DNA from 4 places in the Endozoicomonas sp. Z74 genome. Region 3 is predicted to be linked to each of the others. Evidence: predicted binding sites of a transcription regulator. Region 3 holds the regulator's gene; each other region holds the start of a gene.
The links. The regulator sigma-54, encoded in region 3, starts transcription at its own class of promoters, with help from an activator protein. The targets are predictions, from matches to a motif close to TGGCACNNNNNTTGCTNT.

Region 1 (4,479 bases), on a different contig from region 3:
CATAGCGAACCTCCCACTGATTTTCGCTGGTTTTGGTGTAATAGGCCTTCACCTGCTGCTGATTGCCCAGGCTGTCGTAGAGGGTGGAAGTGGTGGTGCTGTGGTAACTCTTGGGGTTTTCCGGGTCAAAATCCGTTGCGGTGCGATCAATCACCTCAGAACGGGCATCCAGGTTGGCTTTGATCGCCGCAGAATCCGTTGCCTGGGCTGGCAGGTCCGCCTTATCAACTGACAGAGGCTTTAACGGTCCCTCGATGGCGTTGCCACTGTCGTCTGAACCATACCCCATGACAGTCTGCCCCTGGTCGTTGACCAGAAAGCCGTCTTTGTCCGCAGTGAAATTGCCCGCCCGGGTGTAATAATGCTGGCCACTCACGTCCTGCATAATAAAAAAGCCATCACCATCGATGGCCAGGTCGGTGGCGCTGGTGGTGTAAAGGGTATTACCCTCGGCAAAGTTGGTCTCTATATCCGATACATACACCCCGCCTACCCCAGTGCTCTCAGAGTAAACGTCGGCAAACTGGGCTTTCATGGACTTGTAGCCCACGGTATTGGCATTGGCGATGTTGTTACTGATCACCCCGAGGCTTTCACTGGCCGCATTGAGGCCGCTGATACCGGTATTCATTGACATGAAAAATACTCCAAAACTTCTTCAACCCCTCTTAAATCACTGTCAGGGCAGAGGGATGGTACCCATCCTCAGGGCAGCGTCCTGAACATGGCTGAACGACGGGAGACCGGCATGGTACGCCGACTGGCCCGCTGGCTGATCTGCTTGAACAGAGGGTTGACTGTCCAGCTTTCCCCCTTGCGAACCACCTTTTTCATCTGCCCCGCCAGCGCGGCAAAAGGATCCTGGCCGCCCCCCTGCCCGGCCGCTTGAGAGTCCACAATGTAATCCCCCTTGAACTCCGTCAGGGAATAAAGCGGCACCAGACCGATACCCTGGGCATCCACCAGGACATCCTGGCCGTTACCGGGAATCACCACACTCTTGACCATGCTGCGCTGGGTCAGGGTCTGCTCAACGTCATGGCCATCGAAGCGGGCAAAGGCATACATCATGTAAGTGCCATCCCCAGGCTTCGTCTTCAGGCTGCCCAGGTCATAAGGCACTTTTCCGGACTCTGTCTGCTCACCAAGGTCAAGCACCGCCAGAGGATCCGCTGTATCCGGGCCACTTTTGCCACCGTATACCTCTATTCGCAGGGCTTTTGTCGCCTGGTTCAACAGAACTTCCCCTTCCGGAAACACGCCTCCCTTCACCACAAACAGGTTGGCCATCACCATCACTTCCTTACCCACCAGGTTTGAGGCATACAATCCCTGGGATTGATACATCTGGTCTTTCAATCCCTTGAGTGCTTCCACCAGCTCTCCGTTTTGCTGCATCATGGTCATGTCCGACAACTGGGACACCATCTGGGCATTGTCCATGGGGGCCGAAGGGTCCTGGTACTGCAGCTGGGTCATCAGCATCTGCATGAACGCATCACTGTCCAGGTTGCTGGTAGCGGAAACCGCTGGCTGCCCGGCGGATACCATTGAGCTGGCCAGCACCAGAGTTATAAAAAACGGACGGAATAAAACCAAAGCAGACACCCTTATTGCCCCAGGCTCAGAAGACGCTCATGCATACGACGGGCGTTACTCATCATTTCAACACTGGTCTGATAGCTGCGGGTGGCACTCATCATATCGGCCATCTCTTCCACCATATTGATGTCGGGATAGAAGACATTGCCTTCCTCATTGGCCAGGGGATTGTCCGGCTCATACCGCATTAACGGCTCGGCGGTACTGTTCACCACCTCGGACACTTCCACCTGTCCTGCCGCCTGATCACCCACACTCTGAATCACCTCGGCAAATACCGGACGACGGGCTTTATAGGCCCCATCGGCACTGCCTGCAGCGGTTTCGGCATTGGCCATATTACTGGCAACGGTATTCAACCGGAGTGTCTGTGCCGCCATACTGGAACCGGCGATATCGTAAATACTGCTCAGGGACATGAATAATTTCTTAAAACCTTTTGATCATTAATAACCATCAGTAAACGGCTTTACTGCCCGGTAATGGCAAGGCGCAGTCCTTTCAGTTTCATATTCAGAAATGTGAGACTGGTTTGAAACTCCATGCTGTTGCGCATAAACGCCGCCTGCTCGACACCCAGTTCCACTGAGTTTCCATCCGCCCCTTCACGGTCACCCTCACGCTCATGAACGGCGCCCTGGTGCAGCTCGCCAAAGTCATTCTTTCCCGGCAATGACAGATGCCCGGACCGGGTCTGTTCCAGGCGGGTCTGCACATTGGCCAGGGCCTGTTGCTGATCCAGCACTGCATTAAAATCGAGATCTTTCGCCTGGAAACCCGGCGTATCCACATTGGCAATATTGCCTGAAATCACTTCCGCCCTTTCTGCCCGGTAATGGAGGGTATGGGGCAGAATACCCAGGGCATTTTCAAACGTTATGGCCATCTCTACCTCAGAAAAACAGCACCTTCTAAAAACACTTTATAAATGCACTTTATAAAAAGAATGTCTGGGCCATCCTGTGCCTGAACGCGTCAAACTGGATGAATGCAAGCTGTATGCCAAAACATCAAAACTGCCTGCAACTAACACCATAAGCCACCATAAGCCACGGTTTCATTGTTTTATTCCATAACCGGCATCCTGAAAACTGCGGACTTTCATGACAAACATGACAAAGCACGCAATAGGCAGCCTTTATAATCTTGCTATGATGGAAACAGTCCGCTTAGTGAAGCATGACTTTTATTCCCCCATCAGCCATGAACCTTCCGGTCGGCTCTTCAGCCCGGCCATAGAAAGAGAGAGGGCGGAAACATTTTTCCTCGGTATTTTCCAAAACATCAGACACTGGTCTGCCATCATTGGATCATCCAACTGCTGGCAGGGCTGCTCCTGTGCGGGCAAGTGTCCGGTGCTGACAACACAGCAATCATTAACAAAAGAGTTGAAAGTGTCGAAAGCGAACTGCTTCAGACCGTTGAGTCCGCCCTCAATACCAGGGCCTCTCAACTGGCGGATACCGTGGACAGCAAACGCTTTGAAATCAGCCTTAACCCTCTTCCCGAACCACTGGCCCGCCAGTCCTGCCAGGAACCCTTAAAGATCACCTTTATGAGTGGATTTGAAGCGGGCCCCCAGCGAATAAAAGTCAAATGTCTTAAACCCAGACAGTGGTCGCTGTATATGAAGGGAAACATCCGTCTATACGCCAGCGTGCTGGTCAGCCGCCATCCACTGGCTCGGGGGAAAAAATTGCTCCCTGAAGATGTGGAGTTCCGGGAGGAGGACATCAGCCAGCTGCACCGGGGTTACCTTCACTCCCTGGACCAGATCGTCAATACTGAAGCCAGAAGGTCGGTAACCACTGGAAAAATACTCACTCCGTCAATGGTCCAGGCAGCAGAAGTGATTCACCGGGGCGACCGGATTGCCCTGATCGCCAACAGCAACGCCCTGACCGTCAGCATGCCCGGGGAAGCCCTGGAAAACGGGGCCCTGAACGAACAGATCCGGGTAAAAAACCTGTCCAGTGGCAAAGTGGTCCGGGGCACGGTTTCCGGAAATGGGGAAGTAAAGGTATGGTAAAGAACTTCCTCGCGGAAACCGGCAAACTCTGCCAGTATCCCTATACGCTATACCGACATGGGAGGAGAGATAGAAAAGCGCTGTTTTTTTTACCGTTTTTTTTGCCCAGGCTGTTTAATATTTTTTATCCACTGCCGTATTCTTTCAGACAGAAGACACAGGCCAAAGAGGCGTCGTCATGACCACTATTACCGATGTTAACCGTTCACCACTGCTGCACTCTATTACGCAGAAGAAAGCTGAACGCCCTGCCCAGGAGAGCCAGCCTGAAGCCTCGCTGTCCATCAGCAATACCGCTTCCACGCTCGCCCAGGCAGAAGCGACAGCCCTCAGCGCCGACGATGTGGACCTGGAAAAAGTCGACCGCATCAAACAGGCCATTGCCGAGGGTGAAATGTCCATGGATTATGAAAAACTGGCCCAGAAAATGCTGGACTTTGAACTGACTCTTTTTGATGACACTCCTTAAACACAGAATTTGACCACTGAAAAAAGCATGTCCGAGCAAACGGTTATCAACACTATTTATCTGGATATGGACGTTTATCAGTCCCTGCACCAGCTCCTGACTGAACAACAGGTTCAGCTGCGCTCCAGAAACACACCGGCGCTGACCCAACTGGCTGGCGACATCACCTCACTGCTGCTGAAAGCCCGGGAAAACCGGAAAAATCGTTCCGCCAGTCTGGCCGAACTGGGGCTGACCAACACAGAATCAGGGATGGATACGTTTCTCAGCCGACTCGGCAAGACCCTGGAAGCAAGCAGACACCAGGAAATCCTGAAAGACTGGAAAAAACTGCAGGAACAGGTCCGGGAGTGCAAAGCCATTAACCAGGTCAATGGCC
Region 2 (4,479 bases), on a different contig from region 3:
TCGGTATCCCCCAGGCGAACTTTGTCGCCCACCGTAGGCCCAAACATATCCACATAGGTTTGTCGGTCGATGGTCGTCATGATTGTTCCTCCGGGTGTGCTGACAGCGAACCCATGACTTCGCCGCGGAACCCGTAAATCTTCTGTTCACCGGCAAAGCGGACCAGTTCAACCTGACGCTCCTGTCCTGGCTCGAATCTCACTGCGGTTCCTGCTGGAATGTTCAGTCGGAACCCCCGGGCCTTTTCACGTTGAAAGGACAGGGCCGGGTTGGTTTCAAAAAAATGGTAGTGGGAGCCCACCTGGATTGGTCGGTCTCCGGTATTGGCAATGGTCAGAGCCAGGGTTTCACGGCCTGAATTCAGCTCAATGGGTTCTGAACAGGCGATGATTTCACCAGGAATAACCCCTTGTGGGGACTCTGTATCAGACGCTTTATGAGACATGACGGCACCTCAGGCAATGGGGTTATGGACGGTGACCAGCTTGGTACCGTCTGGAAAAGTGGCCTCAACCTGCACTTCATGGATCATTTCCGGGATACCTTCCATAACGTCTTCCCGGCGGACCACCTCCCGTCCTTCATTCATCAGCTGGGCCACGGACTTGCCATCTCTTGCCCCTTCCATGATGTGCATGGAGATCAGAGCGATGGATTCCGGGTAGTTGAGTTTTACGCCCCGGTTTAAACGTCGCTCGGCAACCAGTGCGGCGGTATAGAGCAGCAGCTTGTCTTTTTCTCTTGGGGTCAGTTCCATGGAAGGGCTCCCGTTCTTATGGTGTTATTCGGATTTTGCTCAGGTATTCCAGATTCTGGGACAGCAGGCTTCCCGTCCATTGAACAGCGGTCTTATTTTTGTCCACAGGTGGGTAAACACGGTTCGGGCCTGCTCTGATGAGTTGCCAAGGTAACGGATAATTAACACACCGGCCCTCCAGGTAATGGCGGTCACCTGTTGCCAATGGTTGTCTTCAAGGAATGCATGCAATGCCGGAACGTCCGGTGCTTTATCCAGCGTCATTAGAAAAGAGCCAAAGACGCTGTGACGATTCAGTCCCAGCAGAGAGCGCTGGAAACCGGAGGTGGCATCAAACTGAAGTCTTTCCCGGTACAGGGGGCGGTGATCACGGCTCAGGAAAAGCGTCTGGGTGAGATTGCCCCGGGTAAATTGTTCACCGCTGGCCGTTCGGCCCAGGCAGATAATCTCCCAGCCAGCGTACTGGCCTGTGCCAGACAGCTCAATGGTCGTATTCAGTTCAGCCTGTGCCCCATCAAAAATAATGGTTTCCTGGGGGAGCCACTCCACTGAGGCCTGGTCACTGACGCTCAGATGGGTCGTTTGCTTTTGCTGCTGGCCGTTGCCATTGAAGTACACCTTGCCAGCCGCCGGGGTGGTGATCAGGCCGGAAGCGTCCCTGGCCACAGAGAAGAACTGGTTGAGCTCATCGCCCGCCACCAGGCCACCAGGAGGATGAAGAATGTACAAGTGGGCCAGGCTTTTTCCTTCCGGCCAGAAAGGCCGTTGAATCCGCAGGGGGCCATAATGGCGGGTTCTGCCCATCCGGGTCTGGCCGTTCACTGCTGACAGCTCAACATCAATGCCGGCGATCCAGCCTGCCGCTCTGGTTTCAGCCTTGGACTGATCCTCAGTGGAAGGATTGAGCACTTCATCAGACGGTAGCCGCATACTTCAGCCTTTTTTATTGGGGCCTTTATTGATAATCAGCCGTTGTTTTTATGCTTGAGGCTGGGAAGCCTGGAACGCTTAAATAGCAAAAGCCATTCCAGGCTCTCTGCTCCCCGCTGTTGCTGCTGGTATCAGCTTTTATTGATGCATTTGAAACAGCTCATTATTGACCATTTGGTTATTTGTTTTGCTTTATTCTGGTGCGCATGATCCAAAACGGTGAGCCGGATGCTCTGAAATATGGCAGACATTGTCAAGCCCCGGCCTGTGAGGCAGTTAAGCCATTAACGGTTCCTGAAGTCCCGATCTTAAGCCTTTCTTACGGAAGTGATCAGCATACAAAACATCCAATGGCACGCCTCTTGCTGTTCTGCTTCCCACATACCCGCACTGCAATAAAAAAACCAACACAACGAGGGCGATATGAAGCGTCAATTAAAAAAACTGAGTAAAGGATTGTTGAGAGCTTCGGTGGCTACCGCCGCTCTGTCTATTTCAGTGATGACCCAGGCAGCGGATACCATCAAGGTGGGCGTTCTGCACTCGCTCTCAGGCACTATGGCCATCAGTGAGACCACATTAAAAGACACTGTTCTTATGATGGTGGAAGAACAGAATAAAAAAGGAGGCTTGTTGGGCAAACAGCTGGAGGCTGTGGTGGTGGACCCCGCTTCTGACTGGCCGTTGTTTGCTGAGAAAGCCCGGGAATTGCTGGTCAAAGAGAAGGTGGATGTGATTTTTGGCGGGTGGACCTCCGTCTCCAGAAAATCCGTACTGCCGGTGGTGGAAGAGCTGAATGGCCTGATGTTTTACCCCGTTCAGTATGAAGGGGAGGAGTCCTCGAAAAACGTCTTTTACACGGGAGCCGCCCCCAACCAGCAGGCGATTCCTGCGGTGGATTATCTGATGAGTGAGGAGGGGGGCAGCGTCCAGCGGTTTGTCCTGGCTGGCACGGACTATGTCTACCCGAGAACCACCAACAAGATTCTGGAAGCCTACCTGAAAAGTAAAGGGGTGAAAGCCGCGGATATCCTGATCAACTATACACCTTTTGGTCATTCGGACTGGCAGACCATTGTCGCTGATATCAAAAAGTTCGGCAGTGCCGGTAAAAAGACAGCGGTGATTTCCACGGTGAACGGCGATGCCAATGTGCCTTTCTACAAAGAGCTGGGGAATCAGGGCGTATCTGCGGAAAGCATTCCTGTGATTGCCTTTTCCGTGGGTGAAGAAGAGCTGTCCGGAATCGATACCTCCCCTCTGGTGGGCCATCTGGCGGCCTGGAACTATTTCATGAGCGCAGAAAGTGAGGCCAACGATGAGTTCATCGAGACCTGGCAGGCGTTTGTGAAGAATGAGGAGCGGGTCTCTAACGATCCCATGGAAGCCACCTATATCGGCTTTAACATGTGGGTGGAAGCGGCCAGAAAAGCCGGAACCACGGATGTGGACAGCGTTCGTGACGCCATGTATGGCATCACCGTGCCCAATCTGACCGGTGGTACTGCGGTTATGAACACCAACCACCATCTGACCAAGCCGGTTCTGATTGGTGAGATCCAGGAGGATGGCCAGTTTGAGATTGTCTGGGAAACCCAGGGTGGGGTGATTGGCGATGCCTGGACCGATTACCTGCCAGAAAGCGCCAAGATTGTGGCGGACTGGTCTGCGCCAGTGAAGTGCGGCAACTACAACCTCGAAACCGGTGTCTGTTCCGGCCAGAACTACTGATCTCTTTTATTGAGAGCCGCTCTTTTGTTAAGAACCTCTTGTTAAGAGTCTCTGCCGCTGACTGGCTTCCTCCTTTGGGAAGCCGGTCATTAAAAGGCCTTTTTATGCGATATCGATACAGACGTCTGGTGTCAGGCTGCTTGCTTTTTGTCCTGCTGTTATTGTCCCGCAGTGCTTTTTCTGCCTCTGTGAAGACCCTTCAGCCTCTACTGGAAAAGAGTTCCTGGTCGCAGCTGGAACAGGTAGTCGCGGACTTGTCTGCTGCCGGGGATGAGTCCAGTCAGAACCTGTTGCAGTACTGGTTGTCCGGACAGCTTTATATAGAAAAAGCACACAACCGCCTGGTGGTGGCAGAAAAAACAACGGACAAGCGTTATCGGCTGACGGATCCGCTGAGTGGAACGCCATTGGCCACTGTTAAAAAGCGGGCCCTGAAAAAAGCCCGGATCAATAACCAGCTCCGCTCGGCCTTGCGGGCTGCCCTGGCCACCTGGGATCTGCAGTCAGAGGATCCGGAAAAACGGTTGGCGGCGATTCGAAACTCCCAGAAAAGCCTCAATCCCCAGCTGGTTTCTGTGATGAGGGCGATGGAAGACCGGGAGGTCAATCCTGAGGTCCGGGAAGCACTGTCCATGGCCCTTGCCCTCAATGATTTTCAGGTGGGTGATGAGGTGATGAAACTGAGCGTTCTGGAGCATTTGTCTTCCTCCGATAACGATTACATCCGCTCGGTTCTGGCCCGCCATTCAGAGGGACCGGATACGAAATTAACTTCTGCCATAGATCGGGCACTGGCAACCATTGACCAGCGGCAGGCCTACTACGGCGTTGCCGAAAATGTTTTCTTTGGCCTGAGCCTGGGCTCTGTGTTGTTGTTATCCGCCATTGGGTTGGCCATCACCTTTGGGGTGATGGGCGTCATCAATATGGCCCATGGCGAAATGATGATGCTGGGGGCTTATACGACGTTTGTCATTCAGTCGGTGTTTCCCTCTCTGGTGGATCAGTCCCTGTTTCTTGCCATTCCCCTGGCATTTCTGGTGGCGGGTGCCGTGGGTGTG
Region 3 (4,479 bases):
TTCCCAATGCTCATGCTGGGGCAGCGGTCAAGTATTGATACAGCGCCTGCGCATCTTCAGTCGCTCGCAACTCCCCAAGCAATGACTCTGATTGAAAACGCTCCGCCAGAGCCCTGAGAATATCCAGGTGCTCCTGGTTCTCCCCTTCCGGTACAATCAGGGCAAAGACCAGATCCACTGGTTTCCGGTCCACCGCATCATAATCCACTGGCTCATCCAGCCGCATAAACAACCCGATGGGTTCCGGGCAGGCTTTGCAGCGGCAGTGGGGGATGGCAATACCATTGCCCAGGCCTGTGGTGCCCAGTCGCTCCCGGGCAATCAGTGCCTCAAACAGCTCCTTGGCATTGATGGCAGGCACTTCGCTGCTGATGCGTTCGGCAATAAATTCAAGGATTTTTTTCTTGCTGACCCCGTGCACACCGTGAAAGGTGCGCCCGGGAGTAAGGATGTGATTAATGATCATACACTCTTTATTGAAGAGACCGGATAGTGGGGCTGGTCAGACGACAAGATTCGGGTCGCTTCGGGGCGTCTTGGATTAAAGCCGCCCACTGGCTCCCTGCATCCGACCCAGCGTTTTTTCCTTGTGCTTGACCAGCTGCCGGTCAAGCCTGTCCGACAATTGGTCAATGGCGGCGTACATGTCTTCATTCTCTGCGGTGGCGTTGATATCGGCTCCACGGGTATGCAGAACCGCTTCTGCCTTGTGGACCAGCTTCTCTACACTCAGAGTCACCTGTACATTGGTGATATTGTCAAAGTGGGCGCCCAGACGTTCCAGTTTCTTGGCGACGTAGTCGTGCAGAGCTTCTGTTACCTCGACATGATGTCCACTGATGTTGACTTGCATGTAACGCTCTCCTGATCCCATTTCCAGATGTTTACCAGTGCGCGGGATTTTCGTACTGGCTGTATTATGGATTTTAACACTCTCCCTGCTGCTTGCGATGCCCTGGGGCAAAAAAACATCAGGGCACCAGTTGCTTTCGCTCATTAGAGGGTGGCAGGTTCATGGATTCGCGGTATTTGGCGATGGTCCGTCTGGCCACTTTTATCCCCTGTTCTCCCAGCAGGCTGGCAATTTTATTATCGCTCAAGGGTTTACGGGTATTTTCTTCCGCAATCAGCTTTCGAATATGGGCCCGGATGGCCGTTGATGAACACTCTCCTCCGGATGCCGTACTGACATGGCTGGAGAAAAAGTACTTCAGTTCATAGACCCCACGAGGGGTGTGCATGTATTTCTGGGTGGTCACCCGGGAGATCGTAGACTCATGCATGCCAACGGCTTCGGCGATATCGGCCAGTACCAGAGGCTTCATGGCCTCGTCACCGTGTTCCAGAAAGTCCTGCTGGTAAGCGATGATCTGACTGGCCACTTTCATCAGAGTTTCATTCCGGCTCTGAAGGTTTTTCAGGAACCATCGGGCTTCCTGAAGATGGTTTTTCATGAAGACGTTATCACGACTGCTGTTGGCCCGCTGTACCATGGAGGCGTAATTGTTGTTGATGCGCAGTTTAGGCAGAGCGTCGGAGTTCAGTTCCACCACCCAGCGGTTTTTTTCCTTGCGCACGGATATGTCAGGGACCACATACTCTGCCTCGGAAGGATCGATTACGTTGCCGGGCTTGGGCGTCAGACTCTGGATCAGGCCAAGCGCCTCGCGCAGCTGATCTTCCTTGAGCTTGGTTTTGCGCATGATCTGAGCATAATCTCTGGCCCCCAGGGCTTCAAGATGCTGCTGAATCAGTTTTTCGGCATTCTGGTAATGGGGGGTATCGTCTGGCAGTTGCTGCAGCTGAACCAGCAGGCACTCTTTCAGATCACTGCTGGCGCAGCCAATGGGGTCAAACTGCTGAATGCGGTGCTGAAGCACCTTCAGTTCTTCCAGGTCCAGTTCTTCCAGCTGGCTCTGCAGGGAGACATAGAGTTCATCCATGCTGCAGGTTAGATAGCCATCGGGATTGACCGCTTCGATAATGGCCAGGCCCAGCAGACGGTCCCGGTCGCTCATCGGGGCCATATCCAGCTGCCATTGAAGATGATCCTGAAGGGATTCCACGGTTTTGGAGCGGGAGAGGGGGTCGTATTCATCATCGCCACTGGCGGCAGGCAGGCTGGAATACACCTCGTCCCAGGCTGAGTCGACGGGCAGCTCGTTGGGAATGTTGTCTGCCCATTCCGCCATTTCCTGGGGCTGAGGCTCGATGGTGGTTTCGCTCAGATCCACCAGCTCTTCCTTGCCTCCGGAATCCGCTGCGTTGTCTGCTGTTGCGTCGGCAGCGGAATCACTGGCCTGGTTATCCTCTGCTTCCAGCATGGGATTGGATTCCAGGGCTTCCTGGATTTCATGCTGAAGGTCCAGCGTGGATAGTTGTAGCAGCCGGATGGCCTGCTGCAGCTGGGGAGTCATGGTCAGCTGCTGGCCCATCTTGAGCTGTAAAGAAGGCTTCATAGGGCAACCGTATACCTTTACTTCGTTGTCCGCTGGAGACCGTAACACCTTTTCGCCTGATTCAGCAGTCCAGTCCCAATGACTGTCAGTCAGCTTATTCAGACCGCCGGTGTCTGGTCAGTATTAGCACGGATGCTTTTGCGACCACTCTCCATGTGTGGCTGATTATAAACCCATAGTCAGGCCCGAAAAAAGTTGTATGAGCAAAAATAGAGATAAAAAAGTGTCATGAATACCCTGTTTTGGAGAGAAGACCTCAGGGAAGTTTCCGCCCGGATAACAGCGATGGGTTCTTCCTGCAGGGCGCTATCAGCGCTATCCACGGCGGAAATGAGAGTTACCCCGATAGCTTTTTTTTAAGTTGAGGCAATAACCCATTGGATTGATTTCGATCAATTACAAACGATAGTCCAAAAAATAGCCTGCCCGTCAATTTAAGATGATGGGAATCCCATGGATATTTTAATCGTTATACCAATTGTGGCGCTGGTGGTGTATGCCATCGTGAAAAATTTTAGTGCCTCGGCCTCTCTTGCCCTTGCGGGCATTGTTCTCCTGAGCGCTGCTGCTCTTATGGGGATCAAGGACATTCTGCCGGCAGACAAGGCAACCGGGTTTATGCCTTTTGATCTGTTTCAGCTGATGAACACGGTGTTCAGTTATCGGATGGCCAGTCTTGGCCTGACGATTATGGCCTGTGGGGGCTTTGCCACTTATATGTCACACATTGGTGCCTCAGAAGCGCTGGTTCGCCTTGCGGTCAAGCCGATCAGCCGTTTCCGGTCTCCTTATGTAGTGCTGGCTCTGTGCTATCTGCTCAGTGTCGTATTGCAGATGTTTGTCACCTCTGCCACCGGGCTGGGTTTGCTGCTGATGGTCACTCTATATCCGGTGTTGAGAAACATTGGTCTGAGCCCAGCTTCTGCCGTTGCTGTGATTGCCTCTCCTGCAGCGTTTGAAATCGGTGTGACCCAGGTGAATGCGAACTTTGCCGCCAGTCAGTCCGGACTGGATATTACCGAGTACTTCCTGGGATACCAGGCCTGGGTGACGGTACCTATGGCTTTGCTGGCTGCGGCACTGCACTTTTTCTGGCAGCGTCGCTGTGACCTGAAGGAAGGGTACATTGCTGCTGAGCACGTAGGTGAAGGGCTTGAATCCTCTGATGGTAAGGCGGATAAACCCGCAGCCCCCGGGTTTTACGCGCTGCTGCCGATGATTCCGTTTGCCTTGTTGCTGACGTTTTCCAAAATGATGGTTTCTTCCATCAAGATGAATCTGGTCATGGCCATGTTGATCAGTGTGTTTGCTGGCATCTTATGCGAGCTGCTGCGTTCAAGAAAGGTGAAAGAGTCTCTCGAAGGGTTCGATAAATTTCTCAGCGGCATGGGGGCTGTTTTCGGTCCTGTGGTTGGCCTGATTATCGGTGCTGAGATATTCGCAACCGGCCTGAAGCACATTGGTGCTATCGACTCATTGCTGGGATCGGCCCAGGGGCTGGGTATTGGCGCTGAGGCCATGGCCATTTTCATGGCGGTGCTTATTGCGGTATCGGCCATCATGATGGGGTCTGGTAATGCCGCTTTCCTGTCCTTTGCTACCCTGGCGCCGGATGTGGCAAAAAGCTTTGGTGTGCCTGCGGTGACCATGTTACTGCCCATGAACTTTGCCGCTTCTATGGGGCGCTCCATGTCGCCGATTGCTGCGGTGGTGATCGCCTGTGCGGGGATTGCAAAAATATCGCCGTTTGAAGTGGTGAAGCGCACATCGGTACCGATGATCGGCGCGTTCCTTTTGGGGATTGTGTTGCACGTTATTTTGTTTGTGTAACGTTCATTGCCACCTGAACCGGCCGTATTCTGGGGGGTAACCTGGAATACGGCTTTGCCGGTTTTGGAAAATACGTCCTCAACACAAGATGGGGGCAGCAGGTTGTGCTCATCCGTTAATTTCCTTATCTACAGAATCATTTGAATTATGGTGGGTAGAAATCAATGCTTACAATGTGAGAGTGGAAGAG
Region 4 (4,479 bases), on a different contig from region 3:
GCCCAGGAACTCATCGTCGCCCAGGTTCTGGGAGAGTTCATTGATTTCGTTAAGAATCGGGCCCATCTTGAAGATGGCGTTGTCACCACGCTCCGGAGCTGAGCCATGGCAGCTGACACCACTGACTTCTACCCGGATTTCCATGCGGCCACGCTGACCACGGTAGATGTTGCAGTCCGTTGGCTCGGTGCTGACCACAAACTCGGGCTTGAGGCCGGTTTCATTAATAATGTACTGCCAGCACAGGCCGTCACAGTCTTCTTCCTGAACGGTACCGGTAACGACCAGTGTGTAGTCGTCTTCCAGGCCAAGGTCCTTGATGATCTTGCCGGCGTATACCATGGAGGCCATACCCCCTTCCTGGTCAGACGCGCCACGGCCACCGATGGTTTCTTCATCTTCGTAGCCCTGGTAAGGATCAAAGGTCCAGTTATCCAGGTTGCCTACACCGACGGTGTCAATGTGGGCGTCCATGGCAATGATGTGCTTGCCATGGCCGATGTAGCCGAGCACGTTACCCTGGGGGTCGATGTCGACTTTGTCGAATCCGACTTTTTCCATCTCTTCTTTAATGCGCAGGACCACTTTTTCTTCATCGCAGGACTCGCTGGGAATAGCGATCATGTCCCGGAGAAATTTAGTCATTTCCGGCTTGTATTCTTCCGCTTTTTTCAGGATCTCGGAAAAAGGGAGTTTCAATTCTTTGGTCATGGTTTTGTATCCTTGTTTAAGGGCCCCCTCAGGGGCCTTAGTCTTTCTGGTCAGCTCAGGGATCGAGCTGACAATCAAATGCTGTACTTGCCTTCCCAGACCACGTTCTGGTAGTTGACCGGGTCAGTGTCGCCTTCGGTATTGAACAACAGCACTACCGAGTTCTGGTTTAGGCCAAGTTTCTGCATGATGTCTTTGGCGTGTGGGTGATTGGCAATGGCATAAAGTGTGCCCACACCAATGGCTCCGGACTCGCCGGAAATAATCCGTTCATCCCCGGGCAGAGGGCTGGCCTGAATGCGCATACCCAGAGACGCAGTCCGGTCTTCAACGGACAGGAAGTGGCGGCTGCAGTTTCTGAGAACTTCCCAGCCCAGAGGGTTAGGTTCACCACAGGCGAGGCCGACCATGATGGTGTCCAGGTCACCGGTGACATTGATGGCAGAGCCGTCTTTGCTGCAGCCGGAACGGTAGATGCAGTCCGCCTGATGAGGTTCGGCGGTGATGCCAGTAAAGTTTTCAGCACCATAGCGGTTGGCAAGGTAGCCCAGTACGCCACCGGCCATGGCACCAACGCCGGCCTGGAGAATGACGTGGGAAGGCAGGTCTATGCCCAGAGCCTGGATCTGTTCAGCCGCTTCGTCGGCCATGGTCATGTATCCCTGCATGATCCAGGTGGGAATCTCGGTATACCCTTCCCAGGCGGTGTCCTGCACCATCAGCCAGCCATTTTCATCGGCATTTTTGCAGGCCAGACGAACCGCATCGTCGTAATTCAGGTCAGTAACGATGCACTCAGCACCCAGGCGACGGATGTTTTCTACCCGCTCGGCTGCTGCGCCTTTCGGCATATAAACAACGGCATTCTGGCCGAGCTGTTGGGCGGCCCAGGCAATTCCCCGGCCATGGTTGCCATCGGTTGCGGTGGCAAAAGTGATGGGTTCCTGTCCTTTGAGGCTGTCAAAGGTGAAGTCTTCCAGGGCAATCCCCAGCTTCCGGCTGACACACTGGCCGATGGCGTAAGAGCCTCCCAGTACTTTGAAGGCGTTGAGGCCAAAGCGATAGGATTCATCCTTGACCAGTATTTTTCCCAGGCCAAGCTGTTGTGCCAGGTGATCCAGGGATCTCAGTGGAGTAGGTTCATAACCGGGTATCCGGCGATGAAAGTCCCGGGCTATCCGGGCGGTTTCGGTACTGAACAGTGGGGAAGACTCACCACTGAAAAAGCGGTTGTCCTCCTGTTGGATAGATAGAGCAAATTGTGACATGGCTTTCACATCCCTGATGTAAAAAAGAAGATCTGGCTGCGTCCCTGCTGCGAATTAAGCAGCCAGGGACGACTTATTGGATGGATCAGGCGTCAATACGACGAGCGCCCTTTTTCATCAGGTTTTCAAGGACAACGTCCGGGTTGGCAAAGCGACGGTTGAGGATCATGGAGGCGATGATGAATGGCTTCCAGCCTGCCTCTTTGTAAGTGTCAATCAGGTACTTGTTGAATACGCCTTCTGTGACTTCACCTTCCTTGCAGGAAACGCCAGTGATGTCGGCGGGCAGGCAGTGCATGTAAAGCGCTTCGCCATTGCGGGTCTGCTTCATCATCTCTTCGGTGCAGTGCCACTCTTTGTGCTGGGCGTTCTGGGCCAGACATTCCTGCTCAAGGCTCTTCAGACCAGCCTGGTCACCGGCTTTCAGCAACTCTGTACGACGGCCCATCACATGATAAGGAGCCCAGGACTTGGGATAGACGATATCGGCATCCTTGAAGGCTTCTTCCATGGTACTCACCTGGGTGAAGCTGCCACCGCTTTCTGCAGCCTGGCGGCCAGCTGTTTCAACCACGTCTGGAATCAGGTCGTAGCCTTCGGGGTGAGCCAGAGTGACGTCCATGCCAAAGCGGGTCATCAGGCCGATGATGCCCTGGGGAACGGACAGAGGCTTACCGTAGCTGGGAGAGTAAGCCCAGGTCATGGCAATTTTCTTGCCCTTGAGGTTTTCCAGGCTGCCAAAGTGTTCGGTGAGCCAGGCCAGGTCAGCCATGCTCTGGGTGGGATGGTCAATGTCGCACTGCAGGTTGACCATGCCCGGACGCTGGGCCAGAACACCGTTTTCCTTACCAAAGTCCAGGGCGCTGCCCACTTCACGCATGTACTGGTTGCCATAGCCCAGGTACATGTCGTCGCGGATACCGATGACATCGGCACAGAAAGAGATCATGTTGGCGGTTTCACGAACGGTTTCACCGTGGGCGATCTGGGATTTGCCTTCATCCAGGTCCTGAACAGCCAGTCCCAGCATGTTACAGGCGGAGGAGAAGGAGAAGCGGGTACGGGTGGAGTTATCACGGAACAGGGAAACACCCAGACCACTGTCGAATACCTTGGTGGAGATGTTTTCGTTACGCAGCATTCTCAAGCCTTCAGCGACCTTGAGCACCTGCTTCAGTTCATCGGTGGACTGCTCCCAGGTCAGCAGAAAGTCCTTGGTGTGCAGTTGGGTGTTGAGGGCGCTGATCTGCTGAATAAGGTCGTTGAATTGGCTCACGTTATTTCCTTTTCTTAACTTGAGATCTCTTGCCCCTTTGAGAATGCGGCTGAGATCGGTCTTTTACTGGCTGGCGGAAACGGACGTTGATGACTGAGGTCGTCCTGAAATTTTCGCCAGGTGGATGGTTTCTGTGTTTTAAGAGCCAACAAACGTGCCAACTTTTAGTTTTAAAACTTCGGTGAGGGAAAATGGAAGTGCTTAGATTTTAAACACTGCGCTGCAGCCCTTGATAAGAGCGGGGTACAGCTGTGTTGTTTTGTTTTCAGGTATGAGAATTTGTGAGCAGGATTGGATTAGGGGTGAGGCTGGCAGGGCTTACCGGAGATAAATAGCGGCCTTTTATTCTTTTTGATCTATCAGTTTGATAGAGAAGCGGTGAGAAAAATCAAAATGAAAAGTGCAGTGAGAGACAGAGCCGATGTTCTATCTGATTTTATTACTGAGTCTTATGGGGAAATACCAAAAGGGGATTTTGAAAAGCAACTGGAGCTTTTGAATGTTTCCAAAATGAGTCGTAGAAGTCGTAATGAATTAAAAGAATTACTTCAGCTGCAACCAAGTGGAGGGGATCATACTGAGGTCCACAAAGCATACAAAGAACTGGTGGAAATAATAAAGGCAATCTAATAATTTCACCACTCTTTCTAAGTGGGTATGAAAATTAAACCGGTTTGAATACTTGATTTCAAACCGGTTTTTTAAATTCAGTTTCCCCTGTGTCACAATATTGAGAACTTTTCAGAGTTTCTCAATAAGAAGAAACTCATTATTGTGAAAGTCTCAGCACAGCCTCCAAAACCCCTCCGGCAATGGCCCTGGCCTTATCGGAGACGGTCGTGTGATCCACCTGGTCGCCCCTTGGATCGATATCTCCAATCTTGAAGCCTTCCGTCACTTCAGAGCCCTCGCTGATCATGCCGCGGACCTTGCCGCTGATTCTTGCAGTGATCTCCGTCTGTTGTCCTTCGTGCTCAAGGATGGCGACTACCTGCCCTTCACTGACCAGTTCACCAATAGGGGCTCTGGGCACAATGTGGCCTTTTCCTGGAGAACGAATTACCCGCTCTTCACCATAGCCCATAATGGTTCCGGGCTTGCCGGTGTTGGCTTTGGCCTGTCCCTGATAGATGACCCTGGCCAGGTTATGGCCCCGGCAGGTTTCAATCACTGCATCCACATCCTCTCCAGCGGTAAAACCGGGGCCAAGACCGATGGTGGTGC

Region 1: flgB (flagellar basal body rod protein FlgB) is a predicted target of sigma-54. The motif match lies at 2,590-2,607, and genes of this name have one in related genera.
Region 2: urtA (urea ABC transporter substrate-binding protein) is a predicted target of sigma-54. The motif match lies at 2,039-2,056, and genes of this name have one in related genera.
Region 4: ygeW (knotted carbamoyltransferase YgeW) is a predicted target of sigma-54. The motif match lies at 3,398-3,415, and genes of this name have one in related genera.

Annotation. Positions count from the first base shown of each region.
Region 1 covers NZ_JBLYZI010000012.1:46,549-51,027, forward strand. The annotation lists gene flgE (flagellar hook protein FlgE) at 1-637, opposite strand, end outside; gene ACNRUY_RS05525 (flagellar hook assembly protein FlgD) at 706-1,608, opposite strand; gene flgC (flagellar basal body rod protein FlgC) at 1,611-2,021, opposite strand; gene flgB (flagellar basal body rod protein FlgB) at 2,072-2,488, opposite strand; gene flgA (flagellar basal body P-ring formation chaperone FlgA) at 2,951-3,631, shown strand; gene flgM (flagellar biosynthesis anti-sigma factor FlgM) at 3,810-4,100, shown strand; gene ACNRUY_RS05550 (flagella synthesis protein FlgN) at 4,128-4,479, shown strand, end outside.
Region 2 covers NZ_JBLYZI010000048.1:5,979-10,457, forward strand. The annotation lists gene ureC (urease subunit alpha) at 1-80, opposite strand, end outside; gene ACNRUY_RS14500 (urease subunit beta) at 77-445, opposite strand; gene ACNRUY_RS14505 (urease subunit gamma) at 455-757, opposite strand; gene ACNRUY_RS14510 (urease accessory protein UreD) at 797-1,687, opposite strand; gene urtA (urea ABC transporter substrate-binding protein) at 2,189-3,418, shown strand; gene urtB (urea ABC transporter permease subunit UrtB) at 3,523-4,479, shown strand, end outside.
Region 3 covers NZ_JBLYZI010000032.1:11,366-15,844, forward strand. The annotation lists gene ptsN (PTS IIA-like nitrogen regulatory protein PtsN) at 11-466, opposite strand; gene hpf (ribosome hibernation-promoting factor, HPF/YfiA family) at 542-853, opposite strand; gene ACNRUY_RS11380 (RNA polymerase factor sigma-54) at 972-2,459, opposite strand; gene dcuC (C4-dicarboxylate transporter DcuC) at 2,913-4,289, shown strand.
Region 4 covers NZ_JBLYZI010000001.1:115,538-120,016, forward strand. The annotation lists gene ACNRUY_RS00420 (YgeY family selenium metabolism-linked hydrolase) at 1-711, opposite strand, end outside; gene dpaL (diaminopropionate ammonia-lyase) at 786-1,979, opposite strand; gene ygeW (knotted carbamoyltransferase YgeW) at 2,065-3,255, opposite strand; gene ACNRUY_RS00435 (hypothetical protein) at 3,649-3,885, shown strand; gene yqeB (selenium-dependent molybdenum cofactor biosynthesis protein YqeB) at 4,025-4,479, opposite strand, start outside.